Regions from separate parts of the Marinobacter sp. 1-3A genome, predicted to be linked through region 2. Evidence: predicted binding sites of a transcription regulator. Region 2 holds the regulator's gene; each other region holds the start of a gene.
The links. The regulator sigma-54, encoded in region 2, starts transcription at its own class of promoters, with help from an activator protein. The targets are predictions, from matches to a motif close to ANTGGCATNNANNTTGCTNT.
Positions count from the first base shown of each region.

Region 1: the regulator sigma-54 is predicted to act here: its motif matches at 2,909-2,928, upstream of FE848_RS00715 (PEP-CTERM sorting domain-containing protein).
Region 3: the regulator sigma-54 is predicted to act here: its motif matches at 3,208-3,227, upstream of flgA (flagellar basal body P-ring formation chaperone FlgA).

Region 1 is NZ_VCGZ01000001.1:155,608-161,822, forward strand. It holds gene prsR (PEP-CTERM-box response regulator transcription factor) at 1-72, shown strand, start outside; gene FE848_RS00710 (tetratricopeptide repeat protein) at 123-2,762, shown strand; cyclic di-GMP riboswitch class I at 2,954-3,036, shown strand; gene FE848_RS00715 (PEP-CTERM sorting domain-containing protein) at 3,077-3,844, shown strand; gene FE848_RS00720 (exosortase/archaeosortase family protein) at 3,963-5,399, shown strand; gene FE848_RS00725 (lipopolysaccharide biosynthesis protein) at 5,396-6,215, shown strand, end outside.
Region 2 is NZ_VCGZ01000005.1:27,708-33,922, forward strand. It holds gene FE848_RS09195 (ABC transporter ATP-binding protein) at 1-294, opposite strand, end outside; gene FE848_RS09200 (KpsF/GutQ family sugar-phosphate isomerase) at 607-1,587, shown strand; gene FE848_RS09205 (KdsC family phosphatase) at 1,610-2,173, shown strand; gene lptC (LPS export ABC transporter periplasmic protein LptC) at 2,176-2,796, shown strand; gene lptA (lipopolysaccharide transport periplasmic protein LptA) at 2,780-3,316, shown strand; gene lptB (LPS export ABC transporter ATP-binding protein) at 3,344-4,069, shown strand; gene FE848_RS09225 (RNA polymerase factor sigma-54) at 4,244-5,779, shown strand; gene hpf (ribosome hibernation promoting factor) at 5,873-6,181, shown strand.
Region 3 is NZ_VCGZ01000012.1:3,733-9,947, reverse strand. It holds gene FE848_RS16460 (peptidylprolyl isomerase) at 1-365, opposite strand, end outside; gene FE848_RS16455 (pilus assembly protein PilB) at 582-1,325, shown strand; gene FE848_RS16450 (flagella synthesis protein FlgN) at 1,326-1,796, opposite strand; gene flgM (flagellar biosynthesis anti-sigma factor FlgM) at 1,804-2,130, opposite strand; gene flgA (flagellar basal body P-ring formation chaperone FlgA) at 2,329-3,030, opposite strand; gene FE848_RS16435 (chemotaxis protein CheV) at 3,255-4,184, shown strand; gene FE848_RS16430 (CheR family methyltransferase) at 4,224-5,051, shown strand; gene FE848_RS16425 (MFS transporter) at 5,055-6,215, shown strand, end outside; gene FE848_RS16420 (cupin domain-containing protein) at 6,193-6,215, opposite strand, start outside.

The DNA of each region.
Region 1 (6,215 bases), on a different contig from region 2:
ACACGCCCTACCCTGTACAACCTCACCGACAAATATAAAATCGACACATCGGCAGTGGCTCCGGAAGTATAAGTAACCCTCCGGCACACGATGGCAGCGCACAGCTCAAGGAGCAGTTTTACATGATCACAAGGCAAACAAAAAAGAAAACACTTCCCGGGCTGGTTCTGGTGAGCAGCCTCATGCTTGCAGCACCGCTGCTATTATCCGGCTGCAACAGCGGTCCAGATACCTCGGAGGCGCTCTCTCACATTACACGTGCAGAGACATATTCTGACCAGGGACAATACCGCTCGGCCCTGCTGGAAATAAAAAATGCCATCCAGAAAGACCCGAACAATGTTGAGCACATCGTTCGCCTGGCGGATATGTATTTAGAGCTGGGCGCCTCCAAAGAAGCCGCAGAACTCCTGGCTCCCTGGGTGAAAGAACAACCAAACGCCGTGGCCCTGACTTTGGCCCGCGCCTATGTAGAACAGGGTAAGCACCTTTCAGCAACCGAAACGCTGGCACTGCAAACCCCAAGCTCTCCAGATGACCAACTTGAAGCCTCACTGATCCGGGCAGAAGCTTTGCGCAGATCCGGCGAAGTAGCCGAAGCCCTTGCCCTGTACTCCAGCTTGGCCACAAGTAATGGCTCTGACATCCCGGCAATCACCGGTGTTCTGCAAGCCCAGATCAATCTCGGCAAAAACGAGCAAGCAGTAGAAACCGCCGACAACTGGCTTGCAAAAAACCAGGCGGCCCCAGAAGTTCTGTACTGGAAAGGCCAGGCCCAGTACCGGCTGAATCAACTTGATCTGGCCGCTGCGACACTCACAGATGCGGTTGGCGAGCTGCCCACATCCGATATTTTCCTGCCCATTCGGCGCAATGTACTCACCACCCTGTCTCGAGTGCTTACCGAGCAAGGCAAGATAACCGAAGCCCAGATTTATAACCGGATACTGGCAGAAAACATCAACACTGGCGCACGTGAACAAGCCGAAGCCGCTGTTGCTGCACTCAAAGAAGGCAATTTTGAGGAAGCCAAAGCCATACTTCGCGATACCCTGAAGCTTGATCCTGAAAATGAGCAGGTCGCCCTGATGTTAGGTGCCATATCCGCTGGCACCGGCGATCTTGATGAAGGCGCCCAGCTACTTAAAGAAAACCTCGACCCGGAAACAACCCCCGTACAATTCATACGGGCGGCCACCATGGCCCAGATTGATACCGGCGATAGAGAAGATGCACTTGCAACCTTAACCCGTGCCATAGAGGCTCGCCCGAATGATAACGAGCTGCTGGCCATGCACGGTATTCTTGCTCTCAGCCTGCCCGGCCACGAGAACGCTGGTATCGCAAGCCTCAGTAAAGCTGTTGGAAACGAGCCCGGGCGCGTAAGGTTGCGGTTGGCCCTCGCAAGGCATTACCTGCAAAACGACCAACCCGAGCAGGCCCTTGGCCAATTGCGCATGGCATTCACCTCCGACCCCTCAGATTGGTCTACCACCAGCACCTACCTGAACGTATTGATCCAGCAGGGTGAACAGCAGGAAGCCGCAGAAATCCGCGACTCACTGCTTAACGGCTATGGAGACCAACCCCGGGCAATTCTGCTGGCAAGCCTTGCCGACGCACGGCTTGGAAACCCCAGTGCAGCAATAGCACGCCTCGAAAAGCTAACAAAAGAAAGCCCCGAGCTACAGGCTCCGAAAGTTGCACTTGCAAGCCTCTATGCCCAAACCGGCAAACGCAGTGATGCCGTTGATTTACTGGTAGATGCTGCCACCATCACACCAGATGCCATCCGCCCGCTGCAGCAAGCCGGCCAGATCTACATGCAAGACCACACTGTACCCGAGGCTAAAACATGGTTAGCCGATGTCGCCAAAGCGCACCCTGAGCTTAAACAGAACACAGACACACTCGCCGCACTGATCGCCATCACCCAAGGCGAACTGGCATCCGCCAGAGCCACTCTGTCGCAATGGAAAGACAGCGATTCCATAACTGTACAACGCGCCCACGGCCAACTGCTACTGGCCGAAGCAAAGGCTGCAGCCGACAAAAAGGACTGGACAAAAGCCCGGGCAAAAGCTGCCGAAGCCATAGCCCTTGAGCCGGAAAACATCGGTTTTGCACTCTTGCCCGCAGGCATCGCACAGATGGAAGGCAAACTAGACGATGCCTTTAGTGCTCTGGATGGCGTCGAAAAAATTCACGGCGAACTACCCGCAACCATCCTGTCGCGTACCAGGCTCTTGCAACAACAAAAGGGCCCTGAAGGTGCGTACGCCTATCTTTCAGAAAGATGGCAGGCCACCAAAAATCCAAGCCTGATGCCCTCCCTCATTGTGCTTGCCCAAGCGAGCGCACCAGACTCAATGGATGGCTTAACCCAAAACTGGGTACAGGAAGCACCACAAAGCCTTGCCGCACACATGGCAAGAGCCGACTGGCTATTGACCAATGGTCAGGAGACGGCTGCTGTAAGTCACTATGAACAGGTGATAGCCAAACAACCGAACAGCGTAACTGCGCTCAACAACCTTGCCTGGACGCTTCGCGAAGAAAACCCCAAGCGTGCACTCAATCTGGCGAAACAAGCAAGCGAGCTCGCACCGAACAGCCCAGCTGTATTGGACACCTATGGCTGGATCCTGCACCTGTCTGGTCAACAGACAGAAGCGAAAGCAGTGATAGAAAAAGCACTGGATCTCGCACCAGGTAATGCCGAGATTGAAGAGCATCTAGAGGCTGTTAAAAAAGCCATGTAAAGAACCTCGACAAGCCCTGTCGGGTTCGAATACACAAAAGGCCTGAGGCATTAGCGTCTCAGTCCTTTTTTTATACGCTCGTCGATTTTTTTTACATGTCACATCCAGAGCTCAATAAATATCTATATATATCAGCGTATTGAAAACTTGGCACGCGAATCGCTTTGTATTATCCATAGGATCGGGTACTACCGGTCGTATGCCAAACCACCTGTGAGGGTGGGACGGAAAGCCAAGGATCTCTAAAGCAATAAGAGACAGCCTGGTTGCAAGCAAACTATATGGAATTAGAGCTAGACAACCGGAGAAATATTATGAAACTCAAAAAAACCTTGCTTGCGCTTTCATTGGCCGCTTTTGCAGCGTCTGCTAGCGCCGGTACTGTAATAAATGGCAACAGCCTGCAAAATGGCTTGAACGCGTTGACCGAAGGCGGCAACTTTTACGATGTAAACACTGCGCAACTTGCACCTGATGAAGTTTGGAACATTTCAACGTCCAATGCTTCTGTTAACAGGTTGATGTTCGAATTTGCCGGTTTTGCAAATCAGGCAAAATTTGGCATCTACGATGTCAACGATGTTAGCAAAACCCTCCAAATTTACGATGGCAGCGCTTGCGGCTCAGCTCAAGGATGCACCCTGCCGCAGAGCTTCGGGCTCACAGTAGAAGATCCAGCTGGCACCTTTAGCGCATATGCTCTCGGTGGCCCAGCAACTACCACTGTGTTCTCTTCATCAAACTTCGGTTATTACCTCGATTCAGGTAATGGCATTTTTTACTCTGAGGCCTCCAAGAACTCAGACGTAGGCCAGAATGGTACTTCTGACCACATGGTTGCATATGCCGGTAACGACTCCGTAAGAATGGACATTAACGGCGGCAACAACTACAAAGACTTCACGTATGGCGAGTTCATCCTGGCTTGGGAAGACTTGGCGTTCCCTAATTCAGACTATGATTACTCAGACTTCGTTGTACTGGTTGAGTCTGTATCGGTAGTACCAGAGCCCGGCACCCTGGCCCTCCTCGGCCTTGGCCTTGCAGGACTTGGTGCAGCTCGCCGTCGTCAGAAAGCCTGATTTCGGTTGAGTAATGAAAAGCCAGCTTCGGCTGGCTTTTTTTTGTTTTGAATTTGAGTTTTATGTAACTGCTATACACAGTATCCTGTCGATTGGTTAGTAGTGCGGCGGAGAAACGATGTTAAGGAAGACATTAGACAACCTACCTCTTTCCAGGCCTTACCTGGTCGTTACCGCTATTGCGGTGCTTGTTTTTTATCCGACCTGGATCCGGCTCGCACAAGCATGGCTGGAATTCGAGCAAGTTCTCGCCCATGGCTTGGCTACTGCCCTGATTTTTATCGGGCTACTACTAATCCACCCGCCCAAAAGCGCAACCAACAACACACAGCTCAAGCCCTATCATCTTATAGGGGCCATACTGCTGGTTGTAACAGCATTAACATGGGCACTGCTCGAACTGGTTCGAATCGACACTCTTGCCTACCTGATGCTCCCAGCTGGCGTAATAGCAACTGCCTGGGCACTTCTCGGGCTGGCACGAACCCTTAGTTTCCTCCCCTACGTTTTACTTTTATCGCTTTCTTTGCCTGTATGGGCAGATATGGTTCCCGCACTGGTAGACCTCGCCAGCATAGTGGTAGGAACCTGGGTTAGCTGGTTTGGGATGACAGCCCTTATCGAAGGCAACAGCATCACGCTACCCTACGGCCGCCTTCTCATTGCCGACGGCTGTTCCGGCATACGGTATTTTGCAATTTCCATATTACTGGCAATGATGACCTCCATTCTTAACGACTATCGCTGGCGCGATTGGCTCATCACCCTGCTGATAGCCATGACACTCGCCCTGATCGCGAATTGGGTACGCATTACGATTCTAGTTGTGGTTGCCTACGAAACCGACATGCAAAGCGACATGCTTACCGACCATGAAACCATGGGCTGGGTTGTGTACGGATTATTCGTTTTGCCGGCGCTTTATTTCTCGCCTGTACGCAAAAGAAACCCAGAATCGGCAGGTGCCAAAGCGAAATCAGGCTACAAAAAAATCGGCATCGCAGCCGTTATTGCCGCCATAGTATTGGGCCCCATCGCGCTTGCCATCACGCAGCCGTCAAATGTAGCGGTTTCCCCCTGGATGCTTGAACTGCCCAGCGCCACACCGGCAAGTGCCGAAAACATGCCAATACCGCTCACACTGCCAAGCACGCTTACTCAGCAGGTTTGGAGCTCCGACGGAGTGTGGGTGTCCCTCGCCCAAAGCCAGAAAACCACCGCTGAAGAAAAGCTTGTGCCCTACTTGCGACCACCATTCGACCACTCACTCTGGCAGATTCAGGAAACCTACGGCCCAGGGCTAGTGCGCGTTCGGAATATCCTCAACAGGAAGCAAGTTATTGTTGGGCAGTGGTATCAGGTTGGTTCATATCGAGCCTGGACATACAGCGAGGCAAAGCTATTACAGGTTTTAGCAATGCTGAAAGGAGAACAGCGGTTTGCCCTTGTGACATTGCAGGCAGAGTGTGGGCAAACAGAGTGCGACAGAGCGATTGCGAACCTGGATCACCAAATGCCGCTTATCGATAGTCGCCTGACACAAAGCAAGCAATGACAACTAGTTTAAGAGTGCTCAAAAGCGCTGGCCTATTACTAGGCATGCAACTGGTACAACGCGGCCTCGGCATAATCAGCACTCTAATCCTCGCTCGCCTACTGCTACCCGAGCACTTCGGCGTTGTCGCCCTCGTTATCATTGCGCTGCAGTTCTTCGAATTGTTGGTAGAGATCGGAAACCAGCAGTACATTATTCAAAAAACCGATGTCACCGAGGCAGACCTCAACACAGCATGGAGCATGGACATAGTTATCAAGTCCACCATGTTCGTGTTAATCCTCATTTTGGCACCCTTTCTAGCCGATTTCTTTGACACCCCGGAGCTTTCAACAGCATTGGCCGTTGCCGCAATCACCCTGCCGCTCAGAGCCCTGAAAAGCCCTGGGATGATGTTGTTAGCACGGGAAATAAACTACCGGCCAATCTTTAAGCTCACCCTTTGGCAAAAAGGACTGTCGTTTATGGTTGTGATTGGCTGGGCTTTCAGCAGCCCAAACCACTGGGCAATCATATCGGGCACTGTTGTATCCGGGCTGATCTTCACCATAGGGTCGTATCGCGTTCATGACTTCCGGCCCCGCTGGACTCTCATTCACTTTCGCCAGCAGTGGCAGTTTTCCCAATGGCTATTGCTACGTGGAATCGTTGGCTTTACCAGATCCCAAATAGATAACCTGATGGTTTCACGCCTGTTTGGCACCGCCCAACTAGGAGGATACAACCTGGTACGCGAAGTCAGCCTCCTGCCAGCGTTGTCAGCCATCATCCCTATGAGTGAACCGTTGCTCGCTGCCATATCAGAAAGCAAAGCAG
Region 2 (6,215 bases):
CAAATCAGTAAACAGCGCACCACTCTGGAACAGCATGCCCATTTTTTCCCGGAACTTGTAAAGCTCCTTCCGGCGAAGCTCACCGATCGGTTGGCCATCTACAATAATGCTGCCTGAATCCGGCCGGAGCTGGCCACCTACCAAGCGAAGCAATGTGGTTTTACCACTGCCACTAGGCCCCATAACAGCGGTGATTTTCCCCCGGGGAATCTCCACGGACACACCATTAAAAATGCGGCGATCAGAACGCGAAAACACAACGTCCTTCAATGTAATGTACGAGTCCAACCCCATATTCCTTACCTTTCAGCCCATAGCTTTTAGCCTTCACCCCGCAGCCTAAGCTCTCAACGCCTGACCGTTATGCCTTCAGGGAGCGGCTACATTATGTCAAGGAGCCCTCAAGCTCAATCAATGGTTCCCAAAATGAATTGATAGCAATGATCAGTTTTACTGACCAGTCGGTTTAACTTACGGTAACCAGACTGATCAGCTCGCGGGAAATGTTATACTCCGCTAATCTAATCGCACCCTTCTATTTTCACATAGATAGCACCAAGTCTTTTCATACAAACAGTGCCAACGAAAAAGCAGGTTTTTAGCCCGATGACTGAAAAGAGAACATACGATTTCCGTACTCCCGCACTTCAGGCTATCCGAATAGAAAGAGATGCCATCAGCGCTCTTGAACACCGCATTGATGATCACTTTATACGTGCCTGCGAAGTCATCATGGCCTGCAAAGGCCGGGTAGTCGTAACCGGCATGGGCAAATCGGGCCACATAGGCCACAAGATCGCAGCCACCCTGGCAAGCACCGGAACACCCTCGTTTTTTGTTCACCCGGGCGAAGCCAGCCACGGCGATATGGGCATGATTACCAGCCAGGACGTGGTTATTGCCATTTCAAACAGCGGCAATACCAGCGAAGTGGTTACCATTTTGCCTTTGATCAAACGCATGGGCGCCCCCCTGATCAGCATGACGGGAAACCCCACATCTACCCTCGCAAAAGAAGCCGTCGCAAATCTGGATGTCAGCGTTGAGACAGAAGCTTGCCCACTCGGTTTGGCACCCACTTCCAGCACAACCGCAACTCTGGTCATGGGCGATGCACTAGCCGTTGCCTTGCTGGAGGCGCGGGGCTTCAGCGCAGAAGATTTTGCATTCTCCCACCCCGGCGGCAGCCTTGGCCGCAAGCTGCTGCTCAGGGTGTCTGACATAATGCACACCGGCGATCGTATACCCATCGTCGATGAAGACACGACATTGAGCGGAGCCTTGCTTGAAATTTCCCGCAAGGGACTTGGCATGACCACAGTGGTGAATCCCAATGGCACCATGACGGGCATTTTCACCGATGGGGACCTGCGCCGCACTTTGGATAAATCTATAGATGTACACGTCACCCCTATTCGAGACGTGATGACACGCAACGGCAGAACCATCCAGCCAGACCAACTGGCGGCAGAAGCGCTTAACGTGATGGAAGGCCTTAAAATCAGTGCCCTGCCGGTAACCGATGCAGACGGCGCCCTGGTTGGTGCAATCAATATGCACGACCTTCTTCGCGCTGGCGTGATCTAAAGAACAAATTAAAGGCATCATGATGGACGAACTGAAAAGCCCACTGCAAAAACTCTGGCCGGAATCCCTGCTGGGGAAAGCTGCGGGCATCAAGCTCGTTGCCCTGGATGTTGATGGCATCATGAGTGATGGCAAAATCTACTTCAGCGCAAACGGTGATGAACTCAAAGGGTTCAATATTCTCGATGGGCTGGGGCTGAAGCAACTGATGGCCGCGGGAATCACCGTAGCCGTCATTACCGGTCGCAGTTCGCCACTGACCGAAAAACGCATGAACGACCTGAAAATCACGCACCTGATGCAGGGCCGGGAAGACAAGAAAATCGCGCTGCAGGAGCTGGTCAGCACTCTGGGCATCGCGCCGGAAAACATTGCCTATATGGGCGACGACTTACCAGATTTGCCCGCCATTCGCTACGCAGGCCTCGGCGTTACGGTGCCCAATGGGTACTGGCTGGTTAAGGAGCACGCGGATTACTGCACACACGCGACAGGAGGCAGTGGCGCTGTGCGGGAATTGTGTGACCTCCTGCTGACAGCCGGGGGGCACCTGAACGCTACACTGACGCCTTACCTGGAGTCATAAAAATGGAAGAGAGCGCAAAAAGCAGCTTGCTCTCAAGACTGGCCTTGGCAAACAGGCCTCGGCTGCGCATGCTCGGGCTCGCCATAACCATAGTAGCGACCGCATTTCTGCTGTGGCAAAGCGATGAGCCCCCGCTCAGCAGCTACAGTGATGCCAGGCAGCTCCGTGGCGAAACAGAGCCTGACGGATTCGTGATTAACGGCAACTACACTTCTTACGATGAGAGCGGCCAGCGCAAGATTGTATTTACAAGCCCGCGGATAGAGCAATTCGAAGAAGGCAACCTGGCTGCAATGGAGTCGCCCAGCGCTGAACTGTTTGGCGCTACCGGAGAAGGCCCGTGGATTTTGAATGCCGAGAATGGCACCCTGCGCCAGAACGATGACCTGCTCAACCTTGCGGGAAACGTTCGGGTGGTGCGAACAATAGGCGACCGGGAGGCAACACTGAACACCGAAAGCCTTACGCTGGATAACAAGCAGGGCATGGTTTATACCGATGACCCGGTAACAATCACCGACACCCTTGGCACAACTCGGGCAAAGGGCATGAAAGCGTGGATCAACGAACGCATTCTGGAACTGAATTCCCAGGTGGAAGGACGCTATGAAACCGTTAAATAATTCTGTGCGCAGGCTTCTTGCCACCGTTCTCGCGGCAGGCCTTATGAATTCAGCGACAGCCTTTGACCTTGACTCCGACCAGCCCATTACCGTGAGCGCCGACAGCGCTCGCCTGGACGATGGCAAAGGCATTGCCATCTACACAGGTGCGGTTGAACTGGCCCAAGGTAAAACCCGCTTGTCCGCTGAACGTGTGGTTCTCTATCGCAGCGCCGACGGCCTTAACCGCATCGAGGCCAGCGGCTCTCCTGCCCGCTATCAGCAGCCCGTTACCAGCGGTGAGGGCGAAACCGATGCCAAAGCAAAAAACATTACCTGGTCTGCCACTGACAAACAGCTCACCTTTGAACGTGAAGCGGTGATTGAGCAGAATGGCAACGTATTTCGCGGCGATATCATTCATTACGACACTGAACAACGAGTGGTTACGGCGGAAGGCGGCGAGGATACCGGAGCCGGCCCCGGACGGGTAGAGATGGTTATCCAGCCCCGAGGCAACAGCACAGACTCCACCCAATAACAGCTGACTACAGTAAACAGGAATCCGATGGCAGTCCTCAGAGCGAGTAACCTGGCAAAAAGCTATAAGCAAAAGAAAGTCGTCATCGATGTGTCGCTTGAAATTCGCAGCGGTGAAATCGTTGGCCTTCTGGGGCCAAACGGAGCTGGCAAAACCACCTGTTTTTACATGATAGTCGGGCTGGTGAACGCAGATAATGGCCGTATCACCATCGATAGCCAGGACATCACCTCCCTACCCATGCATGGTCGGGCGCGCAAAGGCATTGGTTACCTGCCTCAGGAGGCTTCCGTGTTCCGCAAACTATCAGTGCGCGACAATATCATGGCAATTCTGGAAACCCGCAAGAACCTGAGCCGAGCCGAGCGTCTGGATAAAGTTGAGCAACTGCTGGAAGAGTTCCATATCACCCACATCCGTGACAGCGTGGGCATGGCTCTTTCTGGAGGGGAAAGGCGCCGGGTGGAGATTGCCCGCGCCCTGGCCATGGAGCCCGCCTTCATTCTTCTGGACGAGCCCTTTGCCGGAGTAGACCCCATTTCTGTCAGCGATATCAAACAGATTATCCGCCATCTCCGGGACAAGGGCATTGGTGTGCTGATCACCGACCACAACGTGCGGGAAACTCTGGATATCTGCGAGAACGCTTACATCGTATCTGGCGGGCACATTATTGCTTCTGGAAATGCCGAAACCATCCTGGCCAACCAGCAAGTAAAAGAGGTTTATCTTGGCAACGAATTCCGACTCTAAGCCATGTTTTCGGTATGACGGCATGCCCGCTCGATTGTTTTGCTGACCCGGAGCAAGTAAACTCGGCAGAGAACTTGCTAGGATAACTTTTAATGGCGGCAAGTGGCCGACACATAAAGAATTTTTAGCCGTAGCAAGAAATTCAGAGCGGGTATAAGTGACGGATCCTGAGCGATGGTTATGAAAGCCTCATTACAATTAAAGCTGGGTCAAAGCCTGACCATGACGCCCCAGCTGCAACAGGCGATCAGGCTTCTACAGCTATCAACCCTCGACCTCCAGCAGGAAATCCAGCAAGCGCTGGAATCCAATCCACTGCTGGAATCCCAGGATGATGACGATCAGATCGACACATCCACTGCGGATAACGAGCAGGACAAGGACAACACCTCAAACGACACCAGTTCAGAGACAGCCCCCGATTCATCCAGTTCTGACTGGGATGAAAGCGAGAACGGCCCCGACTGGCAAACCGAAAATGAAATACCCGACACGATTCCTGACGACCTGCCCGTAGATACCGCGTGGGACGACATCTATCAGTCCGCCCCTGCTCCGGCAGCGCGCAACGAAGACGAAAGCGACCACGATTTCGAGACCCGCAATTCCCCTAGTGAAACCCTTCGGGACCATCTTGAGTGGCAATTGAACCTCACTCCCTTTGGCGAGCGGGATCAGGCCATTGCTCACGCTCTTATGGACGCCGTAGACGAGCAGGGCTACCTCACAAGCCCTTTGGAAGAGATCTACAGCGGCCTGACGAACGATACGGATGACGACCCCCTGGAGATGGACGAAGTCGAAGCAGTGCTGCGCCGGCTGCAGTTCTTCGATCCTCCCGGGGTGTTTGCGCGAGATCTCCAGGATTGCCTGCTGATTCAACTCAACCAATTGCCACCAGAGACACCCTGGCTTGCCCAGGCAAAGCTGGTAATCACACATTATATAAACCTGCTGGGCAACCGTGATTACGCCCAGCTGCTTCGCCGCAGCCGCCTTAAGGAAGACCAGTTGCGCGATGTGCTGGCACTTATTACCAGCCTCAACCCGCGCCCCGGTGACATCATTGATCGCACAGAGCCGGACTACGTGATTCCCGATGTTATCGTGCGCAAACACAATGACCGCTGGCGTGTTGAGCTAAATCCGGAAATTGCGCCGCGCATACGCGTGAATGCCAGCTATGCTTCATTAATAAAACGTGCGGATAGCAGCGCAGACAACACCTATCTGCGCGACCAGCTTCAGGAGGCAAAATGGTTCATCAAGAGCCTCCAAAGCCGCAACGAAACACTGCTGAAGGTAGCAACCCGGATTGTTGAATATCAGCAGGGTTTTCTGGATCACGGTGAAGAAGCGATGAAACCGCTGATCCTGTCGGATATTGCCCAGCTTGTGGAAATGCACGAATCGACCATTTCCCGTGTGACTACGCAGAAATACATGCATACACCGAGGGGCGTTTTCGAGCTGAAATATTTTTTCTCCAGCCACGTCAGTACCGATGAGGGCGGAGAATGCTCATCAACAGCCATTCGGGCAATGATCAAAAAGCTCATTGCTGCAGAAACACCGAAAAAGCCGTTGAGTGATAACAAAATTGCAGCCATGCTGGGAGAAGAAGGAATCAAAGTGGCGCGACGCACTGTTGCAAAATACCGCGAAGCCATGAACATTCCGCCCTCAAATGAACGCAAGCGACTGGTTTAAATCCGGCGCAGCAAATGGTTTTCGCTGGTGCAGCCATGCGCCAGCACTCAGACCGGCTCCCTGAGCCGGAAAGGATGACAACAGGAGACGTCTATGCAACTCAACATTTCAGGCCGTCACGTAGAGCTGACACCCGCTCTGAAAGACTATGTAGCCGAGAAGTTTGAACGACTCGAGCGGCACTTCGACCACATCAGTAACTGCCAGGTAACATTGGAAGTAGATAAGGTTCGGCAGATTGCAGATGCGACGCTCCACGTGGTTGGTGGTGAGATTCACGCAAAGGCGGAAAATGAGGATATGTACGCAGCCATCGACGGACTCGTCGACAAGCTTGATCGTCAGATCCTCAAGCATAAAGAAAAGACTGTAGACAGGATGCAGGGACACACCGCCCGCTAGGCGAGTGTTTTCAGGCATGTCATCTAATCAAGCT
Region 3 (6,215 bases), on a different contig from region 2:
CGTAGATTAGGCAGTGTTGGGGAGGCTTCGTTTCTGATGGGTGAATGGGTGTCCTTACGGGTCATGTCTTTTGTAAACCCGCCGCCCTGAATCATGAATCCCGGTATAACCCGGTGGAAAATTGTGCCGTCAAAAAAACCTTCACGGGCATACTGCAGAAAATTTTCTACGGTTTCCGGAGCTACGTCTGGGCGAAGTTGCAATTCGATAGCACCCTGGTTGGTCAGGATGCGCACTTTTGGCAATTCCTGGTTTGCACTATCTGCATTGGTCTGGGCGCTTGCATTAAGTGTAACCAGCGACAGGCCAAGAAACATAAGTACGACCTGGATCACAATGCTCAAGGGTTTTACCAAATTTGTCATTACCGGGATCTCGCTTAGTGTAGTCGTGAGTGAATTTCCTGTAATAATCAGGGAAGTTAATCAGTGCTCTGATCTTAACAGATATGTTTGATTTTACGGGATACACGTCTGAGCAGAATGTGCGGTTATCAGCTAATATTTTGGTACTAATTAAGTAGTAACTTACTCACCGGGCCGGGTTGTACGGTAATCACTGCGGGAAATGGGAGAGGCTTAGTGAGATTCCATAAAGGGTTTGAGGAAAAGTCACGACTCGGGCGGTTGCTGGTTAATCGTGGTTATTTGTCAGAGAGCCAGGTTGAGGAGGGGCTCAGACTACAGCGTGAGAGCGGTATACGGCTGGGTGAGGTGTTCATCACGGCAGGCTGGATAACCGAGAAAGAACTCGGCCGTGTGTTGAAGCACCAGTCCCGTTATCGTAGCGCTGCCGCAATGGTCACCATGGCAACACTACCATTTCAGCCTTTGGTTACATTTGCAGCGAGTAATAACGCCAATGCCGCTCAGGTGGCAGAAGCCGGTCAGCTATTTGATGCGGCTGGAATGTCGCCGCTGACAGAGGATGAGCTGTCGGCAGTTGCGGGACAAGGCAACAGCTCTTTGTTTGATCGGGTTGATATTGTCAGCAGTATGGCTGGCGGCTCTGGTTCCGACGAGGGTGCCGGCCAAGTGGAGCCGGATGTCATAGAAGGCATGAAGCTCACAGCCAATGTGTTTTTCCCGGTACTTAATGTTCTGGATTCAGACCTTACGATCACCGGAGTTCATTATCGTGAAGGGGAGCCACGTTACACGGTGGCAGAGAATGGCCGGGTATCCATGGCATTCCCTGAGCGAATTGAGGAGATCCGCATGGACAACATTCGGGTCAGGGGTGGGGGTAGCCCATCCATGGGCAACGTCAGTATTCAGGACATCAGCTTTCACCCCGATTCCAGAATGACTATCTATACGAGATAATCAGGCGCTGGCAAGCACAGTTCGGCTTGATACGGTTGTTTGCTGGCCCTTTGCACCATATAGTTTTTGCTGGCCTGAGGCGCCCCGGAATATGTCTGTAAGCCGGGTAAGGCGTTTTTGAAGATGGTTTATGATACGCCCGTTATTCTCATTGAGAACATGGCATTCCCGAAGCTTTGAATCGGCTTCTTGCCAAAGGGCGTAAAGCTCATCAAGTCCGGCACTGCGAATAAAGCGGGAGGGGTCGCCAGAGTCTGGTCGAAACCCCATTGCCACAAGCGTGCGGATTTTTTGCTTGGCACGTTCTCGAATTTCCCCCAAGACCGCGTTTTTTTCTCGCGTCAGAGTATCGAGTGCTTTTGTATCAGAGCCGGACAGGCAAGTTTTTTCGTTCTTCAGGATATCCGCCAAGGTTTCAAGCTGACGGATATCCAGCGAAAGGAGATTCTTCAGATCATCAATTGCAGCCATGATTTACTCACCCAAAAATGCTTTCATCCATATCAAGCATTTTTTGGGCCAGTTTTTCTGCATCAATTTTATAGGTGCCGTTTTCCAAGGCTGAACGAATTTGCTCGATTCGCTCGTCATCCATTTCAGGATAATCCCCCAGCTTTTGCTCCAGCTGCTTGAGGTTTCGGGCCTGGCTGCTCAGGTTTACGTTTTCGCCGCGGGCACTCTGAGCCTTGGCATTTGCCTGCTCGGGGGCTGCTTGCTTGGCGCTCTGAGCATTAGCGGACTTGTCGGCCGTGGTTCTCTGGGTGTTGACCTGGCCTTGGCCAATTCCATTTAAGTCAACTGACATATCAATACCTGCTTTACGGTGACGCCACACATGTTGTGGGCTGACTCTGGTTTATATCCACTTAACGGCTAGTGGCTGGCATACTTTAGGGGCAAATTATCAAATCTTGTTAACATTTTGTCACAAACCTGATCCCGCCTTGGGCGGGGTGCTCCGCCGGCATGTTTTTGCCGCCGGAAGGGGGTTGCCGTGAGCATGTCACATCGGCACTTCAACATGCCCGGGAGCGGTTACATTCGCCTTTACCGTGCGGGCTGAGCCAAGGTTTTCCACAAGTACTTGCTCACCCACCGACGCACTGGCCAGAGCCTTACCGCGGGAGCGCACTGAAAAGGGCCCCCGGCGGGCGGTAATAATAACATGATCGCCGCGGCTGACAGCGATTGGTGCGTCCAGAAGATCAGGAGTGAGTACCGAGCCGGCGTTTACGGGCCGGCGTATAATCATGCCCTCAATCATCTGTGAATCAGTTATTATTCCCCGTCGGCTGGCGTTAAGCACAACATCGCGGGTTTCAAGCATGTTGCCTGTTACGCGTTCACCTCTTCCGAGCGGGCGGGCAGCGACCAGGGCAGGGCCACTGATGGATACCGTGGTCGTTACAAACATTCGCCACGGGCGATCGCCGGCGCAAGCTATCTGAACTGACGGGTGTTCACTTTTCCATGGATCACCTGTGAACTCTATATCCAGATCGTCAGAGCAGGCGGCTAATGCAAGCCTGTTGTCAATGTTGCCGGTCTCAAAGGCAACTTTGTAGCCTCTTTCGGTCTGGGTTGCGGCAAAGGTCTCAAGGAATGCTGCTGTTGCTTCGCGAATCTCGTCGGCGGTTGTTCTTGCCTGCACTTGGTTGGCGAATGTCGCTGCGAGCATGATCCATACTAAAAGCTGGGTGCGCATATCTGCTGGTTTGTCCTATGCTGTCAGTAATACGGCAAATGCTACTGAAAATACCTAAGGATTGCGGCGTTCTGGCCGTTAAACAGGCCTGACCGCTTTCAGGCGACGTTATCGCGTCGTCCTGACAACTTAACGTAATAGAAAGCAAAATGTATGCCGGTGCTAATTACTGGATAGAAAGCAAAATGTATGCCGGTGCTAATTACTGGCCAGGGGAGACTGCGATGGCAGGGGTATTGGATAGTGTAAATCAGCGCACGCAGCTGGTCGGACAAAACCGTCTTGAGCTCCTGCTTTTCCGTTTACGTGGGCGTCAGATATACGGCATCAATGTCTTTAAGGTGAAGGAAGTGCTGCAGTGCCCCAAGCTGTATTCCATGCCTAACAGCCGTGCGGTGGTTCGTGGTGTGGCACATACTCGGGGTGAAACCATTCCGGTTATTGATCTGAGTATGGCTATTGGCCTGCCGGGTATTCCTCAGGAGGAGTTGCCCAATAGTTTTGTGATCATCACTGAGTACAACCGAAAGACCCAGGGTTTTTTGGTTACGGGCGTCGATCGGATCCTGAATATGAATTGGGAAGACATTCTTCCTCCTCCTAAGGGGGCGGGTAAGGATATCTATCTTACAGCTGTCACTAAAATTGATGACAAGTTGGCGGAAATCATAGATGTAGAGAAGATTCTTTCCGAAGTTTCTCCGATTAGCGATGATGTGACTGAAGCAGTTCGGAGTAAAAGTGCGGAAAGAGTGACGGGGCATCTGCCAGTTCTGGTGGTGGATGACTCTTCGGTTGCACGCCGGCAAATAGAGCGCTGTCTTACAGCCATTGGCATGGAAGTAATATTGCGGAACGATGGGAAACAGGCGCTCGAATACCTCAAGGAAGTGACGGCGGATGGCTCAAAGGCAACCGATCATTTTTCATTGATTATCTCGGATGTGGAAATGCCCGAAATGGACGGGTATACACTGGTCACGCGAATCAAGAGTGATCCCGCACTCAGTGGGCTGTTTGTTATGCTCCATACTTCACTGAGCGGTGTGTTTAACAAGGCGATGGTGAAGAAAGTCGGTGCTGATGATTTTATGGCAAAGTTCAGTCCGGATGAGCTGGCTGAACGGATCATGGAAGTGTTAGACCAGAGCTGACGCTTTTTCGGCAGGAAATTCATACAGAACTGAGATCCAATGAAAGCAGAAATTACCCCACAGGAATATGAAGCCTTCAAATCGTTCCTGCAGGATGCGTGTGGTATTTTGCTGGGCGAAAACAAGCAGTACCTAGTGAAAAGCCGTTTGCGGCGGATATTGGAAGAAAACGATCTGAATTCTCTGGGTGATCTGCTTGGGCTTTTGAAAAAATCTGGCAGGGCAAGCCTCAGAGAGGTGGTGATCGATGCAATGACCACCAACGAAACCCTGTGGTTCCGTGATAATCATCCTTTCCGTATTCTCCAGGAAAAACTGCTCCCTGAGTTTGCCGAGCGCTCGCCTGCGACCCCATTGCGAATTTGGTCAGCTGCCTGTTCGACGGGTCAGGAGCCATACTCGGTTGGTATGATTGTGGATGAGTTTCGGCGCCAGAAGCCCGGCAAACTACGCAATGTTAAGGTAACTGCGACGGATATATCCAAAAGCGTGCTTGAAGTCGCCCGCCGAGGTGAGTACGAGATGATCGCTATTGGCAGGGGCTTGTCACCTGAACGTCAGAGAGAATTTTTTACACCTTCTGCAAATGGCGGCTGGCAGATTCGGCCCGAAATCAAAAGCATGGTGGAGTTCAAGGAGCTTAACCTCCTCGAGCGCTATATGCTGGGCAAGTTCGACATTGTCATGTGCCGCAACGTGTTGATCTATTTCTCTGCAGCCCACAAGAAGGATATTCTCACCCGTATCCACGCCACCCTCAATCCCGGAGGCTATCTGATTTTGGGCGCATCAGAGTCGCTTAATGGCTTGCCGGACCTTTACGAAATGGTTCAGTGTCACCCCGGAATCATTTACAGGAAAAAATAAGCAATGCCTTTCAACGTATGGGTGCTGGTAGCTGCCCAGGCGCTGGCCATGTGCACAGCGCCTTTTATTGTGTTTATAGGAAGCATCCAGGGGCGTCTGTTGGCGCCGGCCGCGGAATACGCAACGCTGCCTGTCGGATTGGTGGTGGTGGGCACTGTACTTGCAATCAAGCCTGCTACCTGGTTGATGGAGCGGCTGGGGCGCAAGCAGGTAATGCTGTTTGGAACCTCTATGGGGATGCTGGCGGGCATTCTTGGCGCCCTGGCTTCGTGGTTGGCCCTGTTCCCATTGCTTTGTCTGGCGGCAGTGGTTGGTGGAACCGGGCTGGCAGTGGTGCATCAGTATCGCTTTGCTGCGATGGAATCAGTGCCTCCCAGCATGGCTGGGTCAGCTGCTTCGCGAGTGTTGCTTGGCGGTCTCATTGCTGCCTGGCTTGGGCCTGAGATTGCGGCACTAGGCAGTGGGGCGGGAACAGATCATCCGTTTCTCACAAGCTGGCTTGCGCTGGCGGCTGTCCAGTTTGCAGCGCTTGTAATACTGGGGCTGGGTTATCGGGCGAAGAGTGAGTTGGTAAGGGCTGCTCACGCGAGCGGCGGCGGCCGGCCAATGAAAAAAATTCTCGCCAACCCGCTGATCTGGGTGGCCATCAGCGGCGCTGCGATCGGCTATGCCGTGATGAGCTTTATCATGACGGCAACGCCACTCAGCATGACGGAAATGGCGGGGCATGATCTGGATGATGCCAAGCGTGTTATCCAGCTGCACATCATGGCCATGTATTTGCCATCGCTCATCAGTGGCTGGCTTACACGGGTTGTCGGTATACCCCTTATGATGGTGGCCGGGCTTCTTGCTTATCTTGGGTGCATTGTTCTGGCTGCCAGCGGTATCGAATTTCACCATTATCTTTCGGCGCTGGTGTTGCTGGGTATTGGCTGGAACTTTCTGTTTGTGGGCGGCACCACATTGTTGCCGCGTGGCTATACAGATGCGGAACGGTTCAGGGTTCAGGGCCTCAACGATGTGTTCGTGTTCGGCTCCCAGGCCACAGCGGCCTTGTCGGCCGGGGTAATACTGTCATGGGTTGGCTGGTCTGCGCTCGTCATGGTCGCTGTACCCTTCCTGGTCATCCACGGGCTGCTTATGGTGTTCTGGTTAACTCGA